2 linked regions of the Spirosoma rhododendri genome follow. The protein of the gene in region 1 interacts with the protein of each later gene in a pairwise test. Links are inferred from orthologs where the notes say so. Each region holds a gene or a part of one and is shown on either strand. Other genes may lie near its edges. The genes, in order: sucD and sucC.

Evidence for each region.
Region 2: the proteins of sucD (region 1) and sucC interact in binary tests that used the Escherichia coli proteins (3 or more experiments, as listed by UniProt). The link is inferred for Spirosoma rhododendri from one-to-one orthologs.

What each region holds. Positions count from the first base shown.
Region 1 is NZ_CP051677.1:5,747,208-5,760,773, forward strand. What follows is about bases 6,699-9,495. They hold sucD (succinate--CoA ligase subunit alpha), read right to left. Parts: upstream 8,641-9,495; coding sequence 7,756-8,640; downstream 6,699-7,755. Other genes in these bases: HH216_RS24235 (DUF4271 domain-containing protein), read right to left, coding at 6,699-7,668; HH216_RS24245 (DUF6962 family protein), read left to right, coding at 8,800-9,378. Outside these bases: porN (type IX secretion system ring subunit PorN/GldN), read right to left, coding at 1-285; porM (type IX secretion system motor protein PorM/GldM), read right to left, coding at 352-1,941; porL (type IX secretion system motor protein PorL/GldL), read right to left, coding at 2,089-2,913; HH216_RS24225 (PorP/SprF family type IX secretion system membrane protein), read right to left, coding at 4,419-5,387; HH216_RS24230 (uroporphyrinogen-III synthase), read right to left, coding at 5,620-6,402; more of HH216_RS24235, read right to left, coding at 6,502-6,698; HH216_RS24250 (DNA topoisomerase IB), read left to right, coding at 9,652-10,749; HH216_RS24255 (DUF421 domain-containing protein), read right to left, coding at 10,750-11,445; HH216_RS24260 (DUF2188 domain-containing protein), read right to left, coding at 11,450-11,659; HH216_RS24265 (TolC family protein), read right to left, coding at 11,729-13,117. UniProt on the Escherichia coli protein: Succinyl-CoA synthetase functions in the citric acid cycle (TCA), coupling the hydrolysis of succinyl-CoA to the synthesis of either ATP or GTP and thus represents the only step of substrate-level phosphorylation in the TCA.
Region 2 is NZ_CP051677.1:4,780,070-4,796,306, reverse strand. What follows is about bases 6,115-8,893. They hold sucC (ADP-forming succinate--CoA ligase subunit beta), read right to left. Parts: upstream 8,227-8,893; coding sequence 7,003-8,226; downstream 6,115-7,002. Other genes in these bases: HH216_RS19905 (ABC transporter ATP-binding protein), read left to right, coding at 8,403-8,893; HH216_RS19915 (UDP-2,3-diacylglucosamine diphosphatase), read left to right, coding at 6,115-6,913. Outside these bases: HH216_RS19940 (TonB-dependent receptor), read right to left, coding at 1-1,139; HH216_RS19935 (SMP-30/gluconolactonase/LRE family protein), read right to left, coding at 1,342-2,427; HH216_RS19930 (SMP-30/gluconolactonase/LRE family protein), read left to right, coding at 2,635-3,684; biotin synthase BioB, read left to right, coding at 4,013-5,008; HH216_RS19920 (hypothetical protein), read right to left, coding at 5,182-5,916; more of HH216_RS19915, read left to right, coding at 6,107-6,114; more of HH216_RS19905, read left to right, coding at 8,894-9,062; HH216_RS19900 (PAS domain S-box protein), read left to right, coding at 9,620-12,442; groL (chaperonin GroEL), read right to left, coding at 12,571-14,208; HH216_RS19890 (co-chaperone GroES), read right to left, coding at 14,307-14,603; HH216_RS19885 (hypothetical protein), read left to right, coding at 14,867-15,547; preprotein translocase subunit SecG, read right to left, coding at 15,778-16,197. UniProt on the Escherichia coli protein: Succinyl-CoA synthetase functions in the citric acid cycle (TCA), coupling the hydrolysis of succinyl-CoA to the synthesis of either ATP or GTP and thus represents the only step of substrate-level phosphorylation in the TCA.

The sequences.
Region 1 (13,566 bases):
TTTGGTAGCCGCCGAATCATTCTCATACGCATCGATCAGACCAGCTTTCACCGCTTCGATCAGATACTTCGAAATCTCGTTATTCTTGGAAAACATCGACTGATTCTGCTTCTCTTTGAGGTCGATCCGACGCCAGAGAGTTTTCTTCATCATGATGTCATTATCGTTGACGGGCCGGACCGACATCGGGTTTGTCCCGGTGCTCGCCTTCTCCTGCGCCATCGCTACGCTCCCAGCGACCGCCAGCATGGCAGCGGTCATGGCCATCGTTTTCATTTTTTTCATTGTCGACCTTTTGTGTTGCGTCTGTTGCTCGCGATTATAACGCCGAACCCCTGTCTTTAGTGTCAATTAATACAGCGGTACACTTTGTTGTGGATTGCCAATCGATACCTCGCTGATGTCGCCCTTGAAGTTCCGGCGCTGTACTCCATCGACCTGAATAGATAACCGGTCGCCCGGCTGAATATCGGCAGCCATTGCACCCAGCGAACCGCCACCGGGGCCAAGATTTACCTGACCAACCTTACGCGTGCCACGAGCCAGAATGACTGTGATACCCGTCACCCGGAAGTTAGCGTCATCCGGCGAGTAGTTGCGGAAACTCTCGTCAGATACGGCATTCACCCGTACGCTGCGCGCCTGACCAGCCGGTACACCACGTGGGTCACCGACTTTCGTACCACCAACGTAAAACTCCAGCGTTGGCTTCGGCACCCGGTTTACCCGGAACCGCTCGGTACCCAGCAGGCTACCGCTGTTGCTGATGTTCAGGGCAACCTGCGCTGAACTTGGTACCACCGTGATCTTACCTTTCTCACCCGACTGAATAACCTGCGCTCCATCTGCCGAGAAATTCGGATTCCAGAGGGCACCCAATTGTGGGCTTTGAATGCTCAGTTTGTTGGCACAACCCAGATACAGCGGGGGCATAGTACCCGTTTCTACCTGATACGATGGTTTTGCTACGAAGTACTCTGCCGACAGAGGAACCGTCTTCAGGCCGTTGGCGGTCTGATACGAAATCGCACCGGTCAGCGTACGGCGAGCAAGCCCATTCTTGTCATACGAGCCACCCTGTGCGGTGAATTCGATGATACCCTGACCATCCTGCATCCGAACGGGGCCACCGTTCAGGCTCATGCGGGGCTGAATACCCGACGACGACGCAGCCAGGAACATCTGTCCTTTGAACTTCGTACCGGCAACCACCACCTTCGATTCCATGCTCAGCATGGCCAGAATTTTGTCGAATTTCACGTCCTGCGCACCAACTTTGCTGGCCAGCACATCGAGTACTTCGCCTTCGATCCGGCGCACGTCGGTTTGCCGCTGACTCAGTACGGCCAATGCTGCCGGTACGGGTGTCTGGGCAAAGTTCAACTCACCAAAGTCTTTCGTCCGCTGCTCCGGCGACCGGCTCGAAATCGGATCGTCCTTGCCATCTAGTGCCAGCGACGGGTATTTCGCGTTAGAATATTTCGCCAGCCCGGCCGTGTAATCGTCAAGCTGCTTCTTCAGTTTGTAAGCTTCGCCGTTGTGGTTGGGACCAACCATCATCTGCGCTACTTTTTCTTCTTCGCTCAGGTTACGGATGTTACCAGCTTCGTCGGTACCGCCACCCGCTTCCGTGATGATTCGCTGCTTTAGCGCATCGATCTGCCCGATCACGTCGGCCGTTTGCTTACGTACGTCTTCCGCTTGCTTCACGATAGCAAGATCGGTAGCGCGGTTACCCGACTTTTCAACCGTTGCCCGAATGTTATCGATCGTAGACTGATTGACTTTACTAGCGGCCGACGTCGATTGTTCCAGGCTGTTGTTTAACAGTACGAATTTATCCAGAATGGCCGAGGTGACCTGAAGGGCCAGCAGCGCGGTCAGTACCAGATACATCATCCCGATCATTTTCTGACGGGGTGTCTCTTTTGTGCCTGCCATGAATTGAGGTAGGTTATACTATTTTGAGTTGTGGAATTCTACAGTTGTATAGTCATAAGGTTGTACGGTTGTAAAATTGTTACCGCCGGAATCAGGACGCGCCAGCAACTTTACAACTAGCCAACTCTACAACCTTGCAACTCAGTACTACATCGTCTGGCTACCCCGCATGGCGGTAAGCATGCTGCCGTACACGTTGTTCAGCGAAGCCAGGTTGCCCGTCAGTTTCGCCATTTCGCCTTTGAACTGCTGCGCATCGCGGCTTGCATCGGCCATGTTTTCCATTGCCGAGGTCATGCTGCCGTAGAAGGCGTTCATTGCTTTCAGGTGCTTGTTGGTGTCCTGAAGCTCCAGTTCGTACACGGCGTTCAGCGCACCCATGTTCTTGGTAACGCGCTGGAACTGATCGCGGTAATCTTTGGCGTCGGTCGTAGCGTCAGCCATCGAGTTCATTGCCGTGATAGCCGTACCGTATGACTTGTTCATTTCGCCAATCGACGACGATGCCGATTTCACGTTGCGGGCGTAATCGTTGGTAGCCACGGTAGCGTCGGTCAGGTCCGACAATTTCGATACCGTATCATTCAGGCTGCGGAAGCCCGTTCCCAGCCGCTCGAATACGTCGGGTGTAACTTTAGCCTGTGCCAGCATCTGATCCATATTGCCGGTCAGACCATTGGTTTGCGGAGCCGGTTTGCGGGCTTCGCCCTTGTAATCGTCAGCCAGTTCGGGATACACACGCTCCCACGCATAACCCGATCCCTCGGATGCTACCGGGAACAGGAAGCTTTGCATAGCGTACAGACCGAAAATAACGGCTTCGGTAATCAGACCGGCTGTCAGCAGCCAGCCCAGCGATGAGATGTGCTGAATCTTGGCCATTGCACCGAGTACTACAACGGCAGCTCCGGCGCTATAAATAGTTGGTACTAGACGATCCCAGAAGAAATTGGTGGACTTTGCAGATGCCATGGTAACGGTTTATTGGATTGTTTGTCTTTTGTCTGATACTCAAACGCTGAACGACAGACGGTTCGTATGCTGTCTGCCGTTCAGCGCTATGTGTTTTTTATGCTTACGCTTTCGTCTGCTTGGTCGACGATTTTTTGCTGCTCTTACTGCGGCTACTGCCCCCTACCCGGCCACCACGTGCCGAAGCCGTACGGCCTTCGAGGTTATCCATTACGCAACGGAAACCGATATACGACCGCTTCTGATCTTCGTATTCGTAGTAACGCGTACCCGTTTCCAGATAGTAAGCGATGTCTTTCCACGAACCGCCCCGTACCACCTTACGTGGCTCGTCGGCGTTTTGGTTGTCGGGGTTCATGTCCCAAACCACCGCATTCGAGTTGTCTGCGTAGGCATCGCGGCACCATTCGGCTACGTTACCAGCCATGTTATACAGGCCGTAGTCGTTGGGGTTGTAGGCGTTTGCCGGAGCCGTATACGGATAGCCGTCAGCGTCGAAGTTACCGCGCTGTGGTTTGAAGTTGGCCAGGTAGCAGCCCTTTCCGTTGGCTACGTACGGGTTACCCCAGGGGTACTTAGCCCCGTTTTTACCGCCACGAGCGGCCCATTCCCACTCAGCCTCCGAGGGAAGCCGGAAACGGGGTGAGCCAAACTGACCTTCCTTCGTTTCAAAGTCGTTCAGCGAGTTGGTGCGCCACTGACTAAAATGCTGCGCTGCTTTCCAGCTTACGCCCACCACCGGATACGTATCAAAGGCGGGGTGCGAGAAGTAGTACTCCAGCATCGGGTCGCCGTTGTGGTAGGTGAAGTCATTTTTCCAGACAGCTGTGTCAGGGTAGAACTTCGCCATGATTTCTTCCTCGCCCAGCGTCGACACAGAGTCAGCCAGCAGGGCGTTGACGTATTGCCGGTATTCGTGGTTCGAGATTTCAGCATCATCCATGTAGAAGGAGCTGATCGTCACCTGCCGGTTCATGTTGATCTGCGTAGCAGCTACGTCTTCGTCGGCCTGCCCCATGATAAACGAACCCGATGGTACGAGCACCATACCATACGGCGTCTTCTGCCGATAGCCTTTACGAGCCGTCGCGGTGATTTCCCCGTTGGTCATGCCAACTTCGCCCCTTTGCCACCCTTTCCGCCAAATTTCGATTTGACGAAGCCGCAACTCTGCATGGCCAGAATCACGGCCATTACCATTACCCCACGGGTCGCGTTGACTGTAAAGCTGTTGTACTTGTTCATTTATCGGTTATCCTTTATCTTCTCTTTCTGTGCGAAACCAGACTAAAAACGAAAATCCGTTTGGTTATTGTATGCCGGTCCGCGAATGCTGAATAATTCTCAAAAAACCTGTTTGCTGAGTCGTATGCTAGGTATTTCCCGCAAACATAGTCCGGTATTCTTTAAAAATACGTCGACATCGGCAATCTGACAAACAACAATATTGCCAAACTGTGGGGCATTTTAGCCTCCTTACCGCTACAATCCTGTTTTCTAGTGGATTAGTACCGGAACCGGGGCGTCCGCACGATAGGCTTTTTGCGGGCGTCGGGTGCAGGCAATGCATAGCCTAAAATGATCTCGTGTGAGGTCAGGCTGCGGGCTTGTGTGCTGACCAGTACCAAATCCAGTGAATAGCCCACACGCAGGGCATTTGCCCGCCCGAAGTTGATACCTCCCGTGAAGATAGCTGACTCCTGAAGCCGATAGCCTACGCCCGCCCAGAACCGATTCGCATAGGTTCCGACAACGTTCAGCGTAGCCTGCAAGTACCGTGCGCTGCTCAGGGTGTTATATCGAACCAGGATAGACGGCTGAATATCAATATCATACCCAACTCCCAACCGATAGCCTGCTGTCAGGTAAGCATTCGGGTTGAGAGGCAACGCCGACCGGTCGGTCCCGATAACGTACTGCGCCCGGTTGATGTGCGTCAGGCTCAACCCTACCCAATAGTCGACAGTGTTGTAATACACACCTGCGCCAATGTCTGGTTTCGCCTGTGTGATACGACCACTGGGAATCAATGGATCGGGGACTTCAGGGCGGAACAGGCCGTAGTCGAAACCAATATTGTATAACCCAGCCTGTACGCCCAGTGCCAGCGTACCGCTTTTCAACGGTAATCGGTACGCGTAGGACGCCTGCACGGATTGGTTGATGTTTGGTCCGGCTTTATCATTCAGCACGTAGATACCAATCCCACTTTTGATTCCGGCCAGTGGCATGTTGAACGACAGCACCTGTGAGTTCTGTACAGCTTCGTCGTTACTTCCGATTGCCTGATACCCGAGATATTGCGTACGCTGGGTCAACTGAATCCGGGATACCCCTTCTGACCCAGCGGCTGCCGGGTTGTAGTACAACGGATTGTACATGTACATACTCAACTGCGGTTCCTGCTGCGCCAGCACCGGACCAGCAGCGACACCTAGAAGCAAAACAACCAGACGGTAAACAGTGCGACTCATATACAATTCAGGCGAATCAGGTCAGGCGGGGCTGGCGAACTACCAAACTCCTTTATAATCAGAATACTCTGTTTCGGCTCCGACTGTTGCCCATCGAAGGCCATTGCAGTATACAAATAAACGCCCTCGGCACCACTTTATTGAGCCAAAAACAACGGCCGACGGGCAGAAAATGAGCAACTGTGTTCATTTTCTGCCCGTCGGCCGAACGAATGTATAGCAGGCGGTTAACTTAACCGTTTACTTTTTTAATGTATAGCTCCAGCGCACCGGTCATCGAGGGGGCGTTAGGCAACGGCGCTTCGATATCCAGATGCAGCCCGGCTTCGGTGATCGCCTTGGCCGTGGTAGGGCCGAAAGCCGCCATCCGGGTGCCGTTTTGCTCAAAATCCGGGAAGTTCGACAGCAGCGACGCAATACCCGATGGGCTGAAGAAAGCGATGATATCAAACGAGTGAATATCCAGATCCGTCAGGTCCGTGGCAACGGTTTCGTAGATCACTGCTTCGGTGAAATGTAGGCCGCTGGTGTCCATGAATTCGGGAATATCGTTGCGCCGAATGTTGGAACAGGGAAATAGAAACTTCTCGCTCTTGTGTTTCTTGATCAGGTCGAACAGTTCAGCGGCCGTCTTGGTACCGGTGAAAATCTTCCGTTTCCTGATGACGATGTATTTCTGAAGGTAGTTGGCCGTTTGCTCAGAGATACAGAAGTACTTCATGTCCGCCGGCACCTCAACCCGCCCTTCCTGACACAGCCGAAAGAAATGATCGATGGCGTTACGGCTGGTAAAGATGATGGCCGTATGATCCAGAATGTTGACCTTCTGCTTGCGGAAATCCTTGAAAGAAATGCCCTGAATCTGAATAAACGGCCGGAACTCGACCTGAATATCATACTTTGAAGCCAGATCGAAGTAAGGGGATTTTTCGTCGACAGGTCGCGATTGAGATACTAACAGCCGGCTGACCTTCGTCGCCCGGTTCTGGGTTGGTTCGGTATGGGTCTCGTTCATTGAATCTGGTACGCTCGGTTCGTCAATGGGCTGTCTTTCACGCCGTCGGAACGGAGCCTGCACATGTGTTGGATCAGCGCGCTTACCGACACCAGTTCATCAGAGAATCAAGCGTAATCCGATGATAAGTGGTATCAGTTCGACGATGCAAAGGTACGAAAATAAATACAGATTCTTGATAGGCTCGCCCGCCCGTACCACCGCGTAAAGCAGCGCAATTCGCACTGTGTAGAAACCGATGAGAGGGAACAACACCGCATTTTCAGACCAGCTATTCAGGTCGATATTGTAAGAAACAATCAGCATTGCCAACGCCAGCCCCGTGAAAAATAAGAGCGACGACTGGAGAATTTTGAAGAAATGGACGTTGCTGATATCCTGAAGTTTGTAGAGGCCGCTGACGATTTCGACCAGCAGGTATTTGCCGATCAGCACAGCAAACGAAAGCCCCGTCAGCAAGACGTATTCGGTGCCGATGCCCCCCCACTGTGTCAGCATGGGCAGCAGAACCCGCCCCGAAAACACGTCGACGTTGTGGCTCTGCACGAGCATCATCAGGTAAGCGACCAACAGACTCAGTCCCAGCGTGAACAACAGGTTGACACTGCTTAGTGGGCGACTGATTAAAAACGATTCCTCCTGCGCCCGTACTGACAGCAGATCACGCAGGCTGAAGAACCGGCTGAACGCCCTGTTGTGAAACGAGAACAGAAACGCGAAGAAAGCCAGCACGATCAGTAGCCCGAGGCTAAGAAAATTGCTGTAAATGGGAATGGGCCGGGGCCGAACGCTCAGGTTATCGTCGCGCAGTACGATTGTTTTCTGGGCGGCCGAACGGGGGTAAGCAATGTAGAGCTGCTTACCGGCCACACCGGGCGAACCGTAGAGCGTCAGGAAGATTTCGGGACGCCGGTAGACCCGGAACAGGCTGTCGATGTCGAGCACCTGCCACGTACCGGCCCGCAGGTTCCTGCGCAGCGCGGCATTGATAAAGAGATAGCCGTCTTCCTGCGTGGTCAGCAGCAGTTTGTAATGACGGTTGCTTTCCAGGTCGACGTACGCGCTTAGGGCTGTCTGCGTCGCGTGGAGTTCCGGAATGTACGGTACGTATGCCTGCGTGGCGGCATCGAATACCTGAAAATCATCCTGAAACGAGTGGACCGGATAATACTGCCCGTTTGGGCCAATCCCTTCGCTTCGAGGCTGAGCAAAAGCTGAATGAGTGAATGAGTGAATGAGCGAATGAAAGAATAGAGCAAAGAGCAAAAAACCGGGTCGCCAATTGGCAGGGCAGTCTTTCACTCTTTTTTTCATTCGGTCATTCGTGCATTCACTCATTCAATCATTCACTCATTAATTTTTCCCCAGTGCCTTCAGCATCGTGTCGCCGATGAGGGCTGGTGATTCAACAACGTGGATACCGCACTCGCGCATGATCGCCATTTTAGCAGCGGCCGTATCATCAGCACCACCAACGATTGCACCAGCGTGGCCCATCCGACGTCCTTTGGGAGCGGTTTGACCGGCGATGAAACCAACGACGGGCTTGCGGTTGCCGTCGGCTTTGATCCAGTGAGCGGCTTCGGCTTCCATACCACCACCGATTTCACCGATCATTACGATGGCTTCGGTGTCGGGGTCGTTCATAAGCAGCTCAACGGCCTGCTTGGTCGTAGTGCCGATGATCGGGTCACCGCCAATACCGATGGCTGTGCTCTGACCCAGACCGGCTTTGGTGAGCTGATCGACGGCTTCGTACGTCAGCGTACCCGACTTCGACACGATACCGATGGTGCCTTTCTTGAAAATAAAGCCCGGCATGATACCAACTTTACACTCTTCGGCGGTCATCACGCCGGGGCAGTTTGGCCCGATCAGCCGGACATCCTTGTTGATGTCAGACAGGTAGTGCTTGACGGCTACCATGTCTGCCGTTGGAATGCCTTCCGTAATACAGATGATGACCTTGATGCCCGCATCAGCGGCTTCCATGATAGCGTCGGCGGCAAACGCGGGTGGCACGAAAATGATCGACGTATCGGCACCAGCCTCTTCCACGGCCTGACGAACCGTGTTGAAAACGGGGCGGTCGAGGTGAGTCTGGCCCCCTTTACCGGGGGTTACGCCACCAACCACGTTGGTACCGTATTCGATCATTTGCTGGGCGTGAAAGCTGCCTTCCGAACCAGTGAAACCCTGGACGATTACTTTGGAGTCTTTGTTAACTAAAACACTCATGACTGGTTATTAAATCGTTGGCGATGCAGTTAGGGCCGGCGATCCGTTGTGCCAGAGTACCCTCCAACCAAACGAAACGGGGGCTGGTCAGGGCAAAAGGCAGAACGGTCGTCTCCGAAAAAGTTGGGCAAAAGTAGCCGAATCTTGCTAAATTTCGTGATGATTTTTTCGCACATCCTCTCCGGCTCTATACTGGCTGGTACTGGTATCGGCGTGTTCTGGCGCTTTTTTCAGCAGGTACCGCTTTTCAATCGGTTATTGTGGGGATTCTTCTTTCTGACCATCTCACTGACCGCCATTATCGGGGTCATTCACTACACAGGTACTGAATCGCTCGAGCCGTTGCACCGTTCGATGCGCATACTGGCCGATAGTCTGGGCGTTATATGCGCCGTTATCGCTACCTGGGGCCTGCTCAATCGAATTAGTTACGGGCAACCCGGCTTCCTCTCAACGGTCGTATCGGGCGTTGTTCTGTTTGTGCTCCTGCTTTTGCCAGAAGTGCGGCTGTTTACCCCCATCGTGCCGTCGCTGGGGATTCTGGTGCTGATGCTGATGGCCGTGTATGCGCTGCTGCAACGCAATAAGCGGGGTCTGTGGATCGTGCTAGCCGCTATGATGATGGGGCTGGCAACGAAAGCCCCGGCCTTTGACTCAGTTATGAGCCCCGTCGATTTCGACCATTACGCCAACGCCCTCGCCCTCTGGTTTTTCGGCAAATCGGCCCAGCCGAGGTAGCAGCTACCCTGATTTTCCCTCACCCCAACCCCTCCCGCGACGGCGGACCGCCCAAAACGGGAGAGGGACTTTTGCCGTGTGCATCCGATAGCGATCTGTCACCTGTAATCTTCTAAAAGACACATTGTAAAAAAAGTAACACAAAAAGATCGCGAAAGCCCCTCTCCCGTTTTGGGCGGTCCGCCGTCGCGGGAGGGGTTGGGGTGAGGGTATCCCACAAAACATATCGGCGTACAGCGCGTTTTCTGACGACCTACTCTCCTAGACAACGTTATGAACACGGCTCAACTCATGCACGACCCGGCACAGGCAGCCAGGGCGGCAAAACTCCAGTACGTCAGCGACACCATTCCCGGTATCAGCCGAAAAAAGGCGGGTGACCACTTTACGTATACCAACGCGAAGGGCGAAGTCATCAAAGACGACGATACGTTGAGCCGTATTCGCAGCATGGCGCTGCCGCCCGCCTGGGAGCGGGTCTGGATCAGTCCAAAACCGAACAGTCATTTGCAGGCTACGGGTATCGACACGAAAAACCGGAAGCAGTACCGATACCATGCCGCCTGGAACGCCATTCGCAGCGAAACCAAGTTTTTCCGCATGACAGCCTTCGGTGAAGCGTTGCCCAAACTCCGCACACGGCTGGCAAGGGACCTGAAACAGCGCGAGTTGACCCGCGATAAAGTCGTTGCCATTGCGCTCAGCGTGATGGAGCAAACCCTGATTCGGGTGGGAAACGCGGCTTACGAAAAGGAGTACGGGTCGTATGGCCTGACAACGCTGAAAGACCGGCACGTGAAAGCCGACGGCAGCGAGGTTCAGTTTAGCTTTAAGGGCAAAAAAGGCATCTACCACGACATCACGCTGCACGACCCCAAACTGTCGAAACTGGTGAAAGCCTGCCGCGACATTCCCGGCAAGGAGCTGTTCCAGTATTTCGATGAGGAAGGGAACCGCCACCCAATCGACTCCGGCATGGTCAACGAGTATTTGCAGGAAACGATGGGCGACGAGTTTTCGGCGAAGGACTTCCGCACCTGGGCCGGTACGGTCAACGCGCTGCGGCTGCTGGTCGAGCTGGAACCCTGCGACAGCGAGAAGGAATTAAAGAAGAACGTCAATACGATTCTCGACGAGGTATCGCACACGCTGGGGAATACACGTACGGTTTGCCGTAAGCATTACGTGCACCCGCAGATTCTGGAAGCGTACGAATGCCGCGATCTGAATCCGTACATCAAAAACAAAGGCCGTTTCCGGCAGACGAGTCCGAACGGGCTGGACGGGGTCGAAAAACTGCTGCTGAAGTTCCTGAGCGATCAGGTGAAGCATACCGTAAAGAAAGCGGCAAAGACCACGGCTACCGCCTGATTACTTAACGGTCGGGCACCAGTCTGACTGACCGCATTGCCGGCAGATGGGAGCCGTCACGGGCTGGTAATACGTTTCAACGTGGCCGCACGTATAACAGGCATATGTACCCGGCTGGGTCAGGCTAGCCGTGCGCTCGTCCAGCTTTTTCGGCATGATCGATAAGCCTTCGCGCACCTCGCCACCCTCGAACTGAAAAATACTGATTTGCCCGTTTGGCTCCAGAATCGTTGTCTGTACCTGCCCTAACTGCCTGATTCCCTGTACGCGCAGATCGGCAAACAGTTCTTCGCGGGTGATGTCTTCGTGATCGAGATTGTTGACCAGTATACGTCCATCTTCCACGATATAAACGGGTTTGCCTTCCAGCACGTTGCGCACTTTTTTGACGCGATCGCTGATGTATGTAACCAGCTTGTAGCAGGCCATCATCACCACAAACACGACAACGGAACTGCTCAGGGGCACATCGTCGTAGAACATCGGGTCGCCGGCAGCCGAGCCAAGCCCGATAACCAGTACCAGTTCGTAAATAGATAGCTGCCGCACCTCCCGCTTGCCCGACACGGTCAGGGCAATGAGCAGAATAGCAAACATAAATACCGTTCGGAAAGCGACCTCGCCCAGAAACGTCCAGGGAAGTTCTTTGATCAGAATACGGTGCCAGTCGAAAACCTCGAAGGGTGGCTGTTGCATAGCCTCAGTCGCGGTTTTCCGGTGCGTTATCTTTCCGCACTTTGATGTTTCGCTTCAGCGCCCAGTCTTCAGCGCGGGCCGTTGCGATGGCAATCGCTTTACCGTCGTCGTTACCCTCGGCGAGCAGCGCGTTGGCAATGTCGATGGCTTTGTTGCGCACCGGAGCCATGAAATTTTTCAACGAATCGGGGTAGTCCTTGCGGGTATACGGCATGATCGTGTTGAGTTGGTTACTTCTATAACCGAACACGCCATACGGTGTTTGCGTACCCCACTGCGCCAGCTACTGCACCAGGGTCTGCGAGATAGTGCTGCTCAGCCGCAATAATTCGATTTCTGCCGCTTTAGCGTTGTATTCGGCATCGATCAGGCGGGTTTGCGCGTCGATCTGGGTGCGCTGCACATCGCGAAATTCCACGAACGTCGAGTTACCAATCCGATAGCGATCGTACGCAATATCGACGTTCTGACTCGCCAGCTGGTTGTTGAGTACTTCCAGATTCAGCAGCTTGAGGCTGTTCCGGTAGAGTTGGTACGTCTGCGTCAGTGCCGTTTGCAGTTGCAGCCGCTGGTTATTTTCCTGATCGCGGGCAATGAGCGTATTCACCCGGGCATTCTGAATCTGCCGTTTCAGGTTAAATCCGTTGAAAATCGGGATGGTCGCCGTCAGCAAATACGTCAGGGCACTAGTCCGACCGGTGCGGATACCAAAGCCGCCCTGGTTGTCCACAAACTGGTAGTTGTACCCCGTCTGCGCCGTTACCAGCGGCAGTTGCTGGGCATTGGCCAGCCGAATATTAATGTCGGTGATGGTTCGATTGAGCACCGCCGTGGCCAGCAGGGGATTGTTACTCGCCAATGATTCTTCCAGTGCCGGAAACTGCAAATTGCTATTAACCAGAATCGTGTCGCGAATGGCAAACTCGGTTTGGGGGTCGCGTACGAGCAGCGAGTTGAGCGTGACTTTGGCGTCGCGCAGAAACTGCTCCTGCTGGATCACGGCGGCACTGTCGGCGTTGTAATCGACCTGCGCGCTCAAAAAATCAACTTTCGAGCGCGTACCGACTTCATAGGTGGCGCGGGCCAGGTCAAGCCGTTCGCGCGACACGTCGAGTGCCTGGCTGAACGCGATCAGCCGCTGCAACTGCCGGATCACGTCATAATAGGTCGTGGCGACGCTGGCGAGGGTTGCTTCGGCGTTGGCGCGGGTCGTTACGCTGGCGAGTTTGAGCAGTTGTTGCAGCTGGTTGTACGTGGCCGACCGGGCATAGCCATTGAAGACAGTGTAGTTGAGGTTAAGGCCGAGGTTGCTGGTCCGGTTGAAGATACCGTTGGCTTCCTGCGGGGGTCGCAACCCGTCGAGGTAGGTCTGGTAAAAGCTCTGTAACCCCCCGTTGGAGTTGAGATTACCCGTCAACGAAGGCAGATAACCAGCATTGCCCCGCGTAAAATTGTTGCGGGCAATCTGCTCCTGCGACTTGTTGATACGAATCTGGTAGTTGACGTCGATCGCCTGACTGGCGGCCTGTGCCAGCGTCAGCGGGTCGCCCGTTTGCGGAATAGTCGCCACCGTAAAAGCCCGTTGTCGGGCGCGCTGAACGGCGTTATCAGTTTGTTGCGCAAGCAGTGCAGTAGGAAGGAGCAGGAATAGAAAGCAACTACCGAATTTCATTGACGGAGAGTTAATACTAGCGTTAACCTCAAAAATACGAGATTATCAGATTGCCGGGCGGTTTATCGCTTTCGCGTATCTTGCGTTTTTTCCGGTCAACACTTCATGAAACACGTTTTCGCCCGCTTTCTACCCCTTTTCGCCTGCTGGCTGCTGGCCTACTCCGGTCAGAAATCCGCCGATGTACTCGTTACCAACGCCCACGTATACACCGCCGACTCCAGCTTTTCGACTGCCGATGCCTTCGTTGTAAGCGATGGTAAGTTTGTCGCCGTGGGCAAGGCAGCCGACCTTCAGCGTGACTACAAAGCCGACAGCACGGTGGATCTGGGCGGTGCAGCCGTGTATCCCGGTTTCTACGATCCGCACAGCCATTTTCTGGGATTGGGGCAGGTGCTCGATCAGGCCGATCTGGTCGGAGCCGACTCGTACGACGACGTAATCGGCCG
Region 2 (16,237 bases), 970 kb from region 1 along the record:
TGGATGGTGTCGGGTACGCCCTGCCGGTTGCCAAAGTTCCGGTCGACGGTGAAGGTGCGGAGCAGTTCACCCCCGGCGGTGAAGGTCGTCGGCAGGGGGCCGTTGGGCAGGCGAAACTGCGTGATCGTGCGGCCACCCAGCCCCTGATCGGCGCGTTTTTCGTAGTTGGTGATAAACGGATTCGCAAAGTCAGTTGTCGAGCCATACAGCACCGTTGTGTTCTGAATCCGGTCGTTCCAGCGGTACTCCTGCGATACGCCGAGCAAGCCAAACTTCTGGTAGATACCGGCCTGCTGCTGCGCGCTGCCGGGCAGGGTGGCCGTGGCTGGTCGCGATGCGCGCGGATTGGCCCGGTACTGCGCTTCGTTCAGCCCGCCCGGTGTTTCATAGTGCAGGTCGGAATAAAGGCCCAGCACCGAAATCGTGCGTTTGGCCGACACCGCAAACGAACCTGTCAAATTGAAATTATCGCGTACGGCGGCTGTGTGATCGCGGTAGCCATCGGCCTGCAAATGGTTGTAACTAACCGACACCGCCGAATTGTCGGTACCCGACTGAATCGACACGTTGTTGCCAAACAGGCCGTAGCTACCCGCCAGCCCCGATAGTTCGACGCTCGTTTTGCCGCTCGGCACCGCTAGTCCTCTGAACAGCAGCGTACCACCCGTACCTGCCCCGTACAGGCTGCCCGATGGGCCTTTGATGATTTCGACCCGGCCCAGCGCCCGCACGTCGAGGGCGTTGAGGGGGGTGTTGCCACCCGCGTCGGTCAGCGGAATCTCGTTCCAGTACGTCTTCACGTTGCGCACCCCAAATGGTGAGCGAATGGCACTGCCCCGAATCGCCAGCCGGTAACTCCCCGGCGACCGTTCATCAGCCCGGACACCGGGTATCGTGTTGAGCGCCGGGATCAGCGTCGGAATGCCGAACCGCTGATTCAGCTCGCGCCGACCCAGCAGACCAATTGATGCGGGTGTTTCCAAGAGCCGCCGGTTGGTGGCATAGCCCCGCACGATCACCTCGTTGAGCTGTAAGGTATCATCGAGCGAGCGGGTAAGGGAATCCGGGGCCGGTGTTTGTGCCGACGCCAGGGTCAGCGTACCAATAACCAGTACTGTTGATGCGTAGTAATACTTCATAAAACCCAATAAGAAGCCACCCAACGGCAGCGGGCCGGGGTGGCTTGGTACGGGATTAACCCGAAATTAACGCAAATGGTCGCGCACAGCGGAAAATTGAATTGTAAAGTTAGAGAGTTGTAGCGCTGTAAAGTTGCTGGCGCCGGAGGTACTGGACGCGCCAGCAACTTTACAACGCTACGACTATCCAACTTTACAACTTCTAGTTAGGAAGTTTCATCCGGTACAGGCGGTATGGGTAATCGGTTTTGTCTTCGCCGTCGTTGTACTTTTTGCCCCGGTTGATCTGCGCGCAGGTCAGGTATAGGTACCCATCCCAACCCACGGCGAAACTATCGGGCCAGATCAGCCGTCCGTCGCGGACGAGTGTTTTCAGCTCCCGCTTCGGCGTAAAATACCGCACAGCCTGATTGGGTGAATCGGTTAAGTACACGTTTCCGGCTTTGTCGGACGTCATACCGTGCGACACGCCCACCTCACCCATCGTTTCGACCTTCGCCGATAACTGCGCTGGACTGAGCGATTCGTTCCGCAGATCTTCGGTCGGGATGCGGTATAGCTTAGTCTGGTTGATGGCGCGGTAATAAAAATACCGATTGTCGTCGGTCAGGGCGATGCCGTTGACGTTACTGCTGAACGGCTTACCCGTTTTGTCTTTCACAATTTTGCCATCCAGCCGCAGCGTGAAGCCCGGTTCTGCTTTCGTCGATTTGTCGTCGGTCAATACCGTCCGGCTTTTACCCGTTTTCAGGTTCAGCACGACCACCGACGACCGTTTGGGGTCCGATAGGTAAGCATACTGATGTTCCGTGTCGATGCGGACATCGTTAAGCGCCGTCTGTTCGCGGGGTAAGTCGTTGAACCGGTAAATCTGTTCGACTTTGTTATTCGCCAGGTCGATCTTCATCAGCTTGACACCATCAGGAATGGTCGCTTCTTCACCGGGGTTACCGGGATCGAGCACCCAAAGCGCGTTGGTATTGTCGACAAACAGGGCCTGCACGTTCATGAACCGGTCTTTGGGCTTCAGCGAATCCCATTGATTCCATTCGGCATTGGGGTACGGTTTCCGTTCGCCGTTGACGATTTCGGCCAGGCCGTAATTGTAGTTTTCGGGCTTCTTGGGGAAGGTGACGAAAATTCGGCGCTCCTTGGAAACGCCAAGACCGATGGGCTGGAATTTGCCGAACTCGGCGACTGTTTCGAGCGGGGTTTGCGACTGACCCGGCTGGGCCTGCGTTGATGCGATACTCATTAGGGTAAACAGACCTAGTAGCTGCGTTTTCATGCGTTGAGCGTGACGGATAAACTGCTCAGATAACCGATCGTATGCGCTAAGGTTTCAAAATGGGCCTGGGTGGTACAAGTCGGTCGGCGCTAAATAATCTTCATCGGAATCAATAACATTCTGCGCTGAGTTTTCGGTTTGTAGTTTGTCGTTCTGCCATCACTGGTCAACCACGAACGACGAATCTCAAACCGAAAACTCAACGTTATGCGATTTCTGTCTGCCTGTATCGTCAGTAGCTTACTGGCTGGGTCTGTGATAGCCCAGTCTCCCCAATACACCACCATTGGTACCGTCATCAGAATGGACCCGCAGCTCGACAAACTGATTGCCCCCGGCACGACCATCGAAGTTGTCGGGTCGGGATTTGGGCATCTGGAAGGGCCGGTATGGGCCAGAGACAGCAGCTACCTGCTCGTCAACGACACTAAAGCGCAAACTACCTATAGCTGGTCCCCAACAACAGGAACGGCTAAATTCCTCGAACATACGGGTTACACCGGCCGACTGCCGTACAGCGAAGAGCCCGGCACCAATGGTATGTCGGTCGATTTGCAGGGGCGGCTGATCGTCTGCGATCACGGCGACCGGCGCATTGCCCGTATGCCATTGGTGGGTCATGGCGGCAAAGAAACCCTGAGCGACACCTATCAGGGAAAACGCTACAACAGCCCTAACGACGTGATCGTCCACCCCGACGGTAGCATCTACTTCTCCGACCCCTCATACGGCCTGCCGAAGAAGGATCGTGATCCCGCCCGCGAACAGCCCGTAAACGGTGTGTACCGACTCCCGGTCGACGGTAGCGGCCCGGCCACGCTACTCATCCGTGACATGACCCACCCGAACGGACTGGCGTTGTCGATGGATGGTAAAACGCTGTTTGTTTCCCAGTCCGATTCAACCAAACCGATCATCATGGCCTATCCCATACTGGCGGGGGGCAAGCTGGGCAAAGGACTGGTTTATTTCGACATGAGTAAACTGCCCCGGCTCCGCTACAAAGAAGTGCCGGACGGCCTGAAGGCCGATAAAGCGGGGAATCTGTGGGCAAGCGGCCCCGGTGGGTTGCTGATTATCGCGCCCGCTGGAGCTGGTAAGCCCGGCAAACTGATCGGTCGGCTCGATACGGGCGAAGTGATCGCCAACTGTGCCTGGGGCGACGACGGCTCAACGCTCTACATCGCGTCGGGAACATACCTATGCCGTATCAAAACCACCACGAAAGGCCGTATTCAGGGCAAACTCAGCCTTTAGCGCCAACGGATAGATAGAGTTGGATAGTTGAAAAGTTGTAGAGTTTGATAGTTGCAGAGTTGGACAGTTGCTACCGCGTCCAGTACATCCGGCGCCAGCCAACTTTACAACCATACAACTATCAAACTCTACAACTTTTTAAACAGAACTGGTATCGGTCAGTCACAGGCTGATACAGCGGCAAAAACAACTAGTGCAGCTAATCGGCGCGCCAAATCCGCTCGGCCGACTATATTTGTCATAGTGGTTTGTCGTTTGTCGCGTGTCGTTCGTAGTTAGCTGGCGCGCCGAACCAATAAACCACGAACTACAAACTGCAAACTGAACTATGCTGCGTACCGACTGGACCCGTGCTGAAATTGCCGACATCTATAATTCACCCGTTCTGGACCTGATTTATCGGGCCGCCACCGTACACCGCGAAAACCACGACCCGCAGGAAGTGCAGGTCTGTACGCTGCTGTCGGTCAAGACGGGTGGTTGCCCCGAAGACTGCGCCTATTGTCCGCAGGCCGCCCGCTACCACACCGCCGTCAAGACCCACAAGCTGATGGAGGTCGATGAGGTACTGACGGCTGCGCAACGGGCCAAAGACACGGGCAGTACGCGCTTCTGCATGGGTGCGGCCTGGCGCGAAGTGCGCGACAACCGCGATTTCGATAAGGTGCTCGACATGGTACAGGGCGTCAATGAACTGGGTCTGGAAGTGTGCTGCACGCTGGGGATGCTCACCGAAAGTCAGGCGCAGAAGCTGAAAGACGCGGGACTGTACGCTTACAACCACAACCTCGACACCAGCGAAGAATACTACGGCGACATCATCAGCACCCGCACCTACGACGACCGGCTCGACACGCTCGGCCACGCCCGCAAAGCCGGTATCTCGGTTTGCTCGGGTGGCATCATCGGCATGGGCGAGTCCGATCAGGACCGGATCGGGATGTTGCATACACTGTCGACACTCCCGCAGCACCCGGAGTCGGTGCCGGTCAACGCGCTGGTGCCGGTAGAGGGTACCCCGCTGGAAGATCAGCCCCGCGTGTCGGTCTGGGAAATGGTACGGATGATCGCGACGGCTCGTATCATCATGCCGAAAGCGATGGTCCGGTTGTCGGCCGGTCGCGTCCGGATGAATACCGAAGAGCAGGCACTCTGCTTCATGGCTGGCGCCAACTCGATCTTCGCCGGCGACAAGCTCCTGACCACGCCCAACCCCGACGAAGACGCTGATCTTCAGCTGTTCCAGACGCTGAACATCCGCCCCCGTAAAGCATTCAAGAATAACGACCAACCCGCCGTCGTTTTCGAGCAAATTCCTCTTTAAGAAGTTGTAAAGTTATAGAGTCGTATAGTTGTAGAGTTGCTACCGCGTCAGCCATCCGGCGGTAGCAACTCTACAACTATACGACTCTATAACTTTACAACTTAATTTCTATCGTTTGTAAACTGAAAAAGGCCGTCGCATGACGGCCTTTTTCAGTTTACAAACGATAGAAATTAATGACTCTCCATCGCCCGGAAATATTCTTTATCCAGAATGCGCTCCATCAGGACTTCCGCCATCAGTTTAGCGCGCTCTTTCTTCACCTCGTTCTTGTCTTTTGTTTCGACCTGAATGTTGATGATGTGGTTGATATACAGGACGTGTAGCGCTCCTTCTCCTGCATTCCACACAGCTTTGTCGCCTACGTTCTTAACGGGCTCGTATTCGCCATGCGCAACGGCGGGTTTGATTTGTGGCAGGTCTTTATCCGCTTCGCCTTTGGCCGAATCGGGGGGTGTGCCAGCAGCCTCGCCGGGAGTGGCCGTAACCGTAGCGCCCGAAAGCGTATCGGCTTTGGCAACGTCGTCTTCACCTTTCGCTTTACCTTGATACATCTTATCGAACTGATACGAAGCGATGAACATCGACTGGTAAGGGCGTTTACCGCCAAACGACAACATTACTTTGTTACCAGCCCACTCGTATTCGCAGCCTTTGCCCGTACTAACGTCTTCCAGTTTAACATCTTCACCAAGGTTGAACGTTTTGCGGAAAAGCTCTTCGTCGACAATGGCGCAGGGCTCATCGTAGATGACGTCAGACTTGATAACGTTTACGCCAGCTACTTGCTTGGCCAATATTTTGCTGCCGTAATCAGCCGTATTACCCGTCGATGCATCGGTGTCCGTGTCATAGCAGGACGTGAGCAGTAACACGGGCAGTGCGTACAGGAGTGAGTTGATTTTCATAGTAAAATGATGATGCGCAAAATTAACAACGGTTCTTTCTAATACCACCAGTTTCGGAAAGATGTTTGTAACGAATGCTGCGCAGACGATGCAGACACGGCTGTTGATCGCAACTGATTCCGGTTAATTCTGCGGCTTCAGCCGTATCCGCGTGCTATTCATCCTGTTAGAAGCCGTAGCTTTGCCTGTCATGACCGACGTTGAGACCATTCCGCTGCCCCCCGGCCGTAAAGCTTATTTCGCTTCCGACTTCCACCTGGGTACACCAACGCCCGAACAGAGCCGCGCCCGCGAACGGGCCGTTGTTGCCTGGCTCGATCACGTAAAAATCGATGCGTCCATCATTTTTCTGGTCGGCGACGTGTTTGATTTCTGGTTTGAATATAAGCACAGTATCCCGAAAGGATTTTCCCGCCTACAGGGTAAACTGGCCGAACTTACCGATGCCGGACTGCCCATCGTGCTCTTCACCGGCAACCACGATATGTGGATGAATAGCTACTTCACCGATGAAATGGGTATTCCGGTGTACCGGGCCCCGCGCGAGTATCAGCTGGGCGAAAAAGCGTTCCTGATCGGGCATGGCGATGGACTCGGGCCGGGCGATTACGTCTACAAACAGCTCAAAAAAGTGTTTGAGAATCGGTTAGCCCGGCGCTTGTTTCGGTATGTCCACCCAGATCTGGGCATTGGGCTGGCGCATAAATGGTCACGCAGTAGCCGGGCCAGCAACGAGAAAAAAGATGAAGAACGGTTCCTGGGCGAAGACCGCGAATGGCTCATGCAGTATGCCCGCGAAGTCGAACAGCAGCGGCACCACGATTACTACATCTTCGGGCATCGCCATTTACCGCTCGATTTGAGCGTGACGGCCAACAGCCGCTATATCAACCTTGGCGAATGGGTATCGGCCCGAACCTATGCTGTATTCGACGGCACCGACCTGCAACTACTAACCTGGCCCGACAACCAGCCGTACCAGATGAAACATCTGTAGGCTACAGGCGATTCGTCGGGGATTTCGTAAAAACGCATCGGCCCGAACTACCTAGTTCGGGCCGATGCGTTTTTAAGTATGGGCGAAAATTAAGCCTGCTGACCTTTCAGCACCTGCTCCACTTTTTCGGCGGCTTCTTTCAACAGCACTGCCGAGAAAACTTTCAGGCCCGACTCGTCGATGATACGCGCGCCTTCTTCGGCGTTGGTACCCTGCAAACGAACGATGATAGGCACTTTGATATCGCCAATCGCTTTGTAGGCTTCCACGACACCCGTAGCGACGCGGTCGCAGCGAACGATACCGCCGAAGATGTTGATCAGGATGGCCTTAACGTTTGGATCTTTCAGGATAATGCGGAAACCAGCTTCAACGGTTTTGGCATTGGCACCACCCCCCACGTCGAGGAAGTTGGCCGGTTCGCCACCCGACAGCTTGATGATGTCCATCGTAGCCATTGCCAGACCGGCACCATTTACCATACAACCCACGTTACCGTCGAGTTTTACGTAGTTCAGATCGCTGGCTGTGGCTTCAACTTCAAGCGGATCTTCCTCCGCGATGTCGCGCAGGTTAGCCAGATCGGGATGGCGGTACAGCGCGTTGTCGTCGAGGTTCACCTTCGCGTCGACGGCCAGAATCTTGTTGTCCGACGTTTTCAGCACCGGGTTGATTTCGAACATGGCTGCGTCGGAATCAACGTATGCTTTGTAAAGCGACGTCACGAACTTAACCATCTCTTTGAACGCTTCGCCTTCCAGCCCGAGGCCGAAAGCTACTTTGCGCGCCTGAAACGGCTGTAAACCAACGGCTGGATCGACCCACTCCTTCACGATCTTCTCGGGGGAGTGCTCGGCTACTTCTTCAATGTCCATACCGCCTTCGGTGCTGGCCATGATTACGTTGCACGCTTTCGACCGGTCGAGCAGGATACTCAGGTACATTTCCTTCGGTTCCGAAGCACCGGGGTAAAAAACGTCCTGCGCTACCAGCACCTTGTTCACCTTCCGGCCTTCCGGGCCGGTCTGGTGCGTGACCAGTACATTACCGATCAGGTTCTTGGCAATATCGCGCACCTCGTCGACCGATTTGGCGAGCGCAACGCCCCGCTGTTCTGAACCGACAACCTTGCCTTTACCGCGACCACCCGCGTGGATCTGGGATTTCACGACGACGAACTTTGAGCCCGACTGTGCCATGATCTGCTTGGCCGCTTCAACGGCTTTCTCGGGCGATTCGGCAACGATGCCCTCCTGAATGCGGACGCCGTACTTTTTGAGAATTTCTTTACCCTGATACTCGTGTATATTCATGGTAATGGCAACATGGAGTGTTGGAAATCGTACTTTTGTGCGGCAAGTTAAGCATAAATGAGTTTGTAGTTCGTGGTTTGTAGTTTGTAGTTGTGCACTGTGGCCGGACCAGGCCGCAATAATCTTTTGCCAACAGCCTACAGACCATAACTCGCAAACCACAAACGATAAGCCGGGTGCCCCTGTTACAAACCACCGATCTGCGCCGTCAATACGGTAATCTTCCCGTTCTTAAAGGTATCAATCTCGGCATCGACGCGGGCGAAGTCGTCTCGATCGTTGGCGCATCGGGAGCGGGTAAAACAACCCTGCTGCAAATTCTCGGTACGCTCGACCGCCCCGACGCCGGGACGCTCGAGATCGACGGGCAAAACGTCTTCGCCCTCAATGACCGCGATCTGGCCCGCTTCCGCAACGAGAAGATAGGGTTTGTGTTTCAGTTCAATAACCTGTTGCCGGAGTTTACCGCGCTGGAAAACGTATGCCTGCCGGCGTTCATCGCCGGGCGCGACGAAAAGGCTACTCGCCTGCGGGCCGAATCGCTGCTGACAACGTTGAACCTGGCCCACCGGCTGAACCACTTTCCCTCCCAGATGTCGGGCGGTGAGCAGCAGCGTACGGCCGTGGCGCGGGCACTTATCAACGAGCCGGCCATCGTTTTTGCCGACGAGCCCAGCGGAAACCTTGATTCTCAGAACGCCGAGGAGCTGCATCAACTGTTTTTTCGCCTGCGCGACGAGCTTGGTCAGACGTTTATTATTGTAACCCACAACGAAGTTCTGGCTACACTTGCCGATCGTACGATCACCATTCGGGACGGGGTTGTGTATGGCTGATACCAGTCGGTAATAAGTAGATATTCCGATGTAATGGCTCTTTAGCTGTAAGTAATACTACCTAATTTTCGTCGTACAGCAAGTTAAAATTAATAATATATACTACTGATATTCATATAGTTAACTTGCTAAGTAAAAAAAACTAACCGATATAGAACCAATTATTACTGCTTTTGTTTTATCATTGTGTCGAAAAGAAAAGTTTTTCATAACGTTGAGTAAATCAGAAAGCCAGGGGAGTGTCTCGCTTGGCTTTTTTGTTTGCCCGAGCGTTTGCGTCACCTTACCGTTCTCTCCGCAGGTGTAGTCACTATCGCCACTGACTGACGTGCTATCTACAAAGCTGACGAAATACAGGCTTCGCTGTCCGATCAGTTTGTAACCGATATCTGTTTCAAAAAATTACCTTTTGTTTTATATTTGGTCTTTAACCACCGTTCTAAGTAGCTGGGTGTCCTACTATACTTTTGCTTGCCAGTATTTGCCGGTTTACAGCAAAAGGCAACGCACGTATCGCCGGCTACAGCGCAATTTGTACTCATCAGTCGCTACCGTATATGAATGAAGAGCACAAGCCCTTCAATCAAAACGTTGTTATTAACAACGAACAAACACGTCTTTCACTCGAAGCCGCCAATATTGGAACCTGGAGCGTCGAACCTCTCGAAGGACAGATTTACTGGGACGAATTATGCCAGAAACTGCTTCATTTTGGTGCCGGTGAAACCGTCGCTTACGATCAGGTGCTGGCCCATGTTCATGCAGATGATGTTGGGCTGATACACGACACCAGCCGTCGGGCGTTCGATTCCCGGAAAGAGGCAAGCTACAACTTTACATTTCGTACAGTTAACCCCCATAGTCAGGAAATATGCTGGCTAAGTTGTAACGGCCGTGGCTATGTCGACGACGAGCAGCGGCTGTATCGGATTAGTGGTATCCTGCGCGATGTCACGCGGGACCGGCGGGTGAAACAGGTACGTACTGAAGCTCAGACGCGCTTTGAAGCAGCGTTCGACAATGCTTCACTGGGCTTCGTTATCACCGGTATTGATGGGGTGATCGTACTGGGAAATAAGGCATTTGGGCGGATGCTGGGTTACACACCCGAAGAACTGGTCGACATGCCGTATACCGGCATGATTCACCCCGATGACAGGGCGCGTAACGAAGCACTGATCGATGAGGTGGTGGCAGGTAACGTACCATTCTTTGATATTACCAAACAGTACGTACGGCGGGATGGATCGGAAATGTGGGTGCGTATGAATATGACCCCGCTGACCGATGAGCAGGGAAACATTCGTAACCTGCTCGGTATCGCGCAGGACATTACCCGCGATCTGGAAAAGCGTCGGGAGAATAACCGCCTGGGTCAGCTGGTCAGGAATGCGCCGGAGATGATGGTGTACATGGATCTAAACGGGCATGTACAGTTTATGAACCCATACGGGCTTGACTTGCTGGGGCTTACTGCCGAAGATGTGATAGGAAAGACTGTCGATTTTTTCAGCCCTCCCGAAGAACACGACCGGATTCGTACCGACATTCTGCCCAATATTCGGGTAGGGTCCTGGTCGGGCGAACTAATGAAGTGGCATCGGCTCAGCGGAGAGCGGATTCCGGTAACCACAAACATATACCCCATCAACGACCCGATTACGGGCGAACCCTATGGCATGGTCGCCATATCGCGGGATCTGCGCCAGGAAAGACAGGTGCAGCGCGAGATCGAAGCAAAGAATCGGGCGCTGGAACTGGCACTCGAAATCGGGCAGTTGGGTACGTACCAGATCGACCTGCAAACGAACCGGATTGTCGCGTCTGAACGGGCGCGTACGTGGTGGGGATTACCCGATGGTAGCTCGTCACTCGACGAACTGCTTGGCAAAGTGCTCCCGGCCGATCAGTCGAAATGGAGTGCTGTGCTGACGCAGGCCCGGCTTAAGAAACTGGACGGTCATCACGACCTGACGTACCGGATCATAAACCGGCAGACGGGCGAGTATCGGTACCTGCGCTCACTGGGGCAGGCCGTGTACGACAACGATGAAGCCGTGACGCTATCGGGAACGGTACAGGATATTACGCCCCAGATTCTAACGCAGTTAAAAATCGAGAAGTCTGAAATCCGGTTGTCGAGCGCCGTCGATCTAGCTGATCTGGGTATGTGGCAGATTGACCTGGCGACGGGGATGTTGACCTTTTCTGACCGCATCCGGGTGTGGTACGGCTTCAGCAGCGACGAACCAATTCCGCTGGAGCGGAGCTACGAGCCAGTTGATCCCGCCGACGTACAGTTACTGAAAGAAGCCCTTGATGGCGCGGCCAGCAGCGACAAAAAAAAGGAATACGACGTCGAGTACCGAATAAAGTCGCTAACGACAGGTCGTAAGCGCATTATCCATGCGAAAGGCCACGTCTACTACGACGCATTCATGGAAGCTTACCGGGTCAGTGGCACCATGCAGGACGTTACGGAGCAACGGCAGACCGAACTGGCGCTCGAAATGGAAGTGCAGGAGCGCATCGAGCAACTGGCAGCTACCAACGAGGAAATGGCTGCCATCAACGAAGAAATGATGGCGACCAATGAGGAACTGGCTGCCACCAACGAAGAATTTCTGGAAACGAATCGAAACCTGACCCGATCGAACCAAAACCTGGAGCAGTTTGCCTACATAGCCAGCCACGATTTGCAGGAACCGCTGCGTAAGATTCAGCAGTTTGGCGACCTCCTCAAGACGCGCTACGCCAATGATTCGACGGAAGAATATCGTTATCTGGAGCGAATGCAGCTGGCTGCCAGCCGGATGTCGGTGTTAATAAAAGACTTGCTGGCTTTCTCGCGAATTTCGACCCAGCAGGTAACTGCAACTGAGATTTCACTAACGCAGGTCATAAGTGTTGTGCAGGACAACCTGACGGTGTCGATTGAAGAATCAGATGCGCAGATTGACGCTGATAACCTACCTATGGTTCAGGGCGACGTAACACAACTGGAACAGCTTTTTCAGAATCTGCTCAGTAACGCCATCAAATTCAGCCGTGTCGACCTGCACGGCGACCCGGTGATACCGCATATCAGGGTCACGGCACGACTAGTGACGCTGGATGAACTTCCAGCGTCTATAAAGCCCGGCCGACAGATAAAAACCTACTACCGAATCGACGTTGTCGATAATGGCGTTGGCTTCGAAGAAAAATATACGAACCGTATTTTCCAGGTTTTTCAGCGTCTGCACGGTAATAACGAGTTTGCCGGTACGGGTATAGGCCTGGCAATCTGCCAGAAGGTCGTTACGAACCACGGTGGCATTATCACAGCAACCAGTCAGCCAGGGCAGGGGGCCACGTTCAGTGTATATTTGCCAAAATAGGCGTGGTCGGGCTTGTGATATAGATTTCGGGCAACTCAACAACCCACAAAAGACAAAACCCTCCGGCTGCGAAGCCAGAGGGTTTTTTAGTACACCAATCGAGTCGATCAGTATAGGCTGCGTGATGATTACATCATGCCGCCCATACCGCCGGGGTGACCGTGGCCTGCGCCACCAGCCGGAGCCTCTTCGGGCTCGTCGGCAATCACACACTCGGTCGTCAGCAGCAGACCCGCGATCGAGGCCGCGTTCTCCAGTGCCAGACGGGTTACTTTCTTAGGGTCGATGATACCAGCAGCGAACAGGTCTTCGTACGAATCGTTTTTGGCGTTGTAGCCAAAACCACCCTGACCGTCTTTTACCTTGTTGACCACTACCGAACCTTCACCGCCAGCGTTGGCAACGATCGTGCGGAGGGGAGCTTCCAGCGCCGTGCGGATGATCGCAACGCCAGTCTTCTCGTCTTCGTTGATCGTGTTAACACCGTCCAGCGACGAGATAGCGCGGATCAGAGCGATACCACCACCGGTTACGATACCTTCTTCAACGGCTGCGCGGGTTGCGTGCAGGGCGTCGTCGACACGGTCTTTCTTCTCTTTCATCTCTACTTCGGTAGCGGCACCGATGTACAGGATGGCAACACCACCCGACAGCTTAGCCAGCCGCTCCTGAAGTTTTTCACGGTCGTAATCCGACGTCGTGTTTTCAATCTGTGCTTTGATCTGGTTAACGCGACCTGCGATATCGTCTTTCGCACCAACACCGTTTACGATGGTCGTGTTGTCTTTATCGATCGTCACTTTGTCGCACTGACCGAGGTATTCGATTGACGCGTTCTCCAGTTTGAAGCCACGCTCTTCCGAGATTACCTGACCACCCGTCAGGATAGCGATATCTTCCAGCATAGCTTTCCGACGATCGCCAAAGCCCGGAGCCTTCACGGCGGCAACTTTCAGCGCACCCCGGATTTTGTTGACCACCAGCGTAGCCAGTGCTTCTCCGTCGACATCTTCTGCGATAATCAGCAGAGGACGGCCCGTCTGAGCCACCTGCTCCAGTACCGGCAGCAGTTCTTTCATCGACGATACTTTCTTTTCCGAGATCAGGATGAACGGACGCTCCAGCTCCGCTTCCATTTTCTCGGTGTTGGTTACGAAGTACGGCGACAGGTAACCCCGGTCGAACTGCATACCTTCAACCGTTTTAACTTCGGTTTCGGTACCACGCGCTTCTTCAACCGTGATAACACCTTCTTTGCCGACTTTCTTCATAGCCTCGGCGATCATCGAACCGATTTCGTCGTCGTGGTTAGCCGAAATGGTAGCTACCTGCTGAATCTTGCCGAAGTCGTCGCCAACGGTCTGTGCCTGCTCGGCCAGATTGCCCGTTACAGCCAGTACGGCTTTGTCGATACCGCGCTTCAGGTCCATTGGGTTTGCACCGGCAGCTACGTTTTTCGCACCGATCGAGTAGATCGCCTGCGCCAGAACGGTAGCCGTGGTCGTACCGTCACCGGCTGAATCAGCCGTTTTCGACGCTACTTCCTTCACCAGTTGCGCGCCCATGTTTTCCATGGCGTCTTTCAGTTCGATTTCTTTTGCTACCGTAACACCGTCTTTGGTGATGGCAGGCGAACCGAATTTCTTGTCGAGGATAACGTTACGGCCTTTAGGTCCGAGCGTAACTTTTACCGCGTCAGCCAGCGTGTCGACGCCTTTTTTGATGCGCTCGCGGGCTTCTGTATCGAAGAATATTTTCTTAGCCATGATTGTTAAGTTGAAAAAGTTGTAGAGTCGGAAGGTTGTAAGGTTGCGTTTGACAGTTGTTTGACTGACCACATGCTACCAAATCCTGCATACTCAGGTTAAAGGATTGCGAAAATATCGGATTCGCGCATGATGAGGTACTCCTTACCGTCGATGGTCAGTTCGGTACCGGCATACTTGCCATACAGTACCGTATCACCCACCTGAACCGTCAGGGGCTCATCTTTTTTGCCAGCACCTACGGCGATAACCGTACCGCGCTGTGGCTTTTCTTTCGCCGTGTCAGGAATGATAATCCCGAAAGACGTCTTTTCTTCTGCCGGAGCGGCTTCTACCAGCACCCGGTCGGCCAGCGGTTTCACGTTTACTTTCACGCTTTCCGTTTCTGTTACCATGATAATGAGTTGATTAAGGTTGTTAACTGATCTGTTCAGCCAGTATGACGGTCTTCACTCGCCAATTACTATGCCAGAGCCAAACCCTGCCAGATTTACCGCTTTTTAGCTGACAACCTGTCGATTTTCAGAAAACCGCCCTGAATATTTGGCCTGAAAGCGATCTGCGGCAATAATATGTGGCAATTTGGGTTAGATTCAATACCTTGAGAATGACACCATCTTTGCTCACTTGTATGAAAGCGCTGGCTCCTGACTGGTTTATGCAAAATTGGCTGGATTCTGAATACCAGCAATATGTCGTGATGGCATATTTACAGTCTGTTCAACAACACTTTGCCGGAAACCAGCTGCACCCCGCGCTGCCTGATCTGCGCGAACACTACAACAGGGGGGCTACGTTTATGCAGGGTAAGGGTTCGTTGAGCGCGTCGTTTCCCCGGCGGGTGCGGGGTATCAAGGGTCCACCACCCAGCATCGACTACGTTTCCGACGTGCCTGACGACAATTTCATGACTGAGATTGACGCCACACTCGCGTTTGCACTACCCCGTTTCCGGCAGGCTGTTGCTGAGGGTGAACAACGCTGGGCCGACATCGCGCAGGCACTAACGCTGGAGCCGGTGGGCCTGCTGCCATTACGCCCGGAAGAAGGCTATCTGTTTGTGTATGCGACGCAGCAACGAAAAACGGACGTGTACCAGTTTCGGCTTACGCTATATGCCAGTCAGGTACCGGGAGGCCGTATCGTGCGGTTCCGGTATCTCGAATCGGTGCAGCAGGGGCTGGCCAATACGCTCGAAAACATCAAGCTTGACCTCATCCGCCGACACACGCATTTACCCAATCCCGCCACGTTCCGGTTGGAAAGCAAACAGCCGCTACCCGTCGCCGAAACGCTGCTTCCCATCGCCAACCAACTCCTCGCGCAAGCGGTAGCGTGACGGTTTTCGGTATACAGTTTACAGTTTTCGGTTCACAGATGTGTGGCCTGGACGTCTACGTCCGGGTGGGCGCGTCAGCGACCAATTAACTGCCGCATGCACCAATTGGCCTGACGGCCACCCGGACCTGGAGGTCCGGGCTACACCACTAGCCCACAAAAACACAGCCACTTCCCGGATGGAAAGTGGCTGTAAGTAATACGGAAAACCGTAAACCGAATACCGAAAGCTTATTTCTGCGGTGTCAGGGCCGAGGTCGACGCGCCCGGCGTAGCAGCACCCGGAACCGCCTGACTTGGCGCAGCACCCGACGCAGCCGGACTAGCCGCTCCAGTGGCTGGAACCGGTGCAGGAGCCGTTGTCGGCAGCGTCTGCTGCTGAGCCCGGTCGACGTTGATGCTATTAATAACACCTGTCTGATTCCGGTCGACCATGATGTATGATGCCAACGACAGGACCATTACGCCTATACCCAGCCCCCAGGTGATTTGCTCCAGCAGATCGGTCGTTTTCTTGACGCCCATCAGCTGATTAGAGCCCAATCCGCCGAATTCTCCGGCCAGTCCGCCCCCTTTGGAGTTCTGGATCAGCACAATCAGAATGAGCAGTACGGTAAGAATACAAATAATGACAATCGTTGCCGTTAACATGAAAATAGAATTCTACGAGTTAAAATGCGTTCGTTACTGT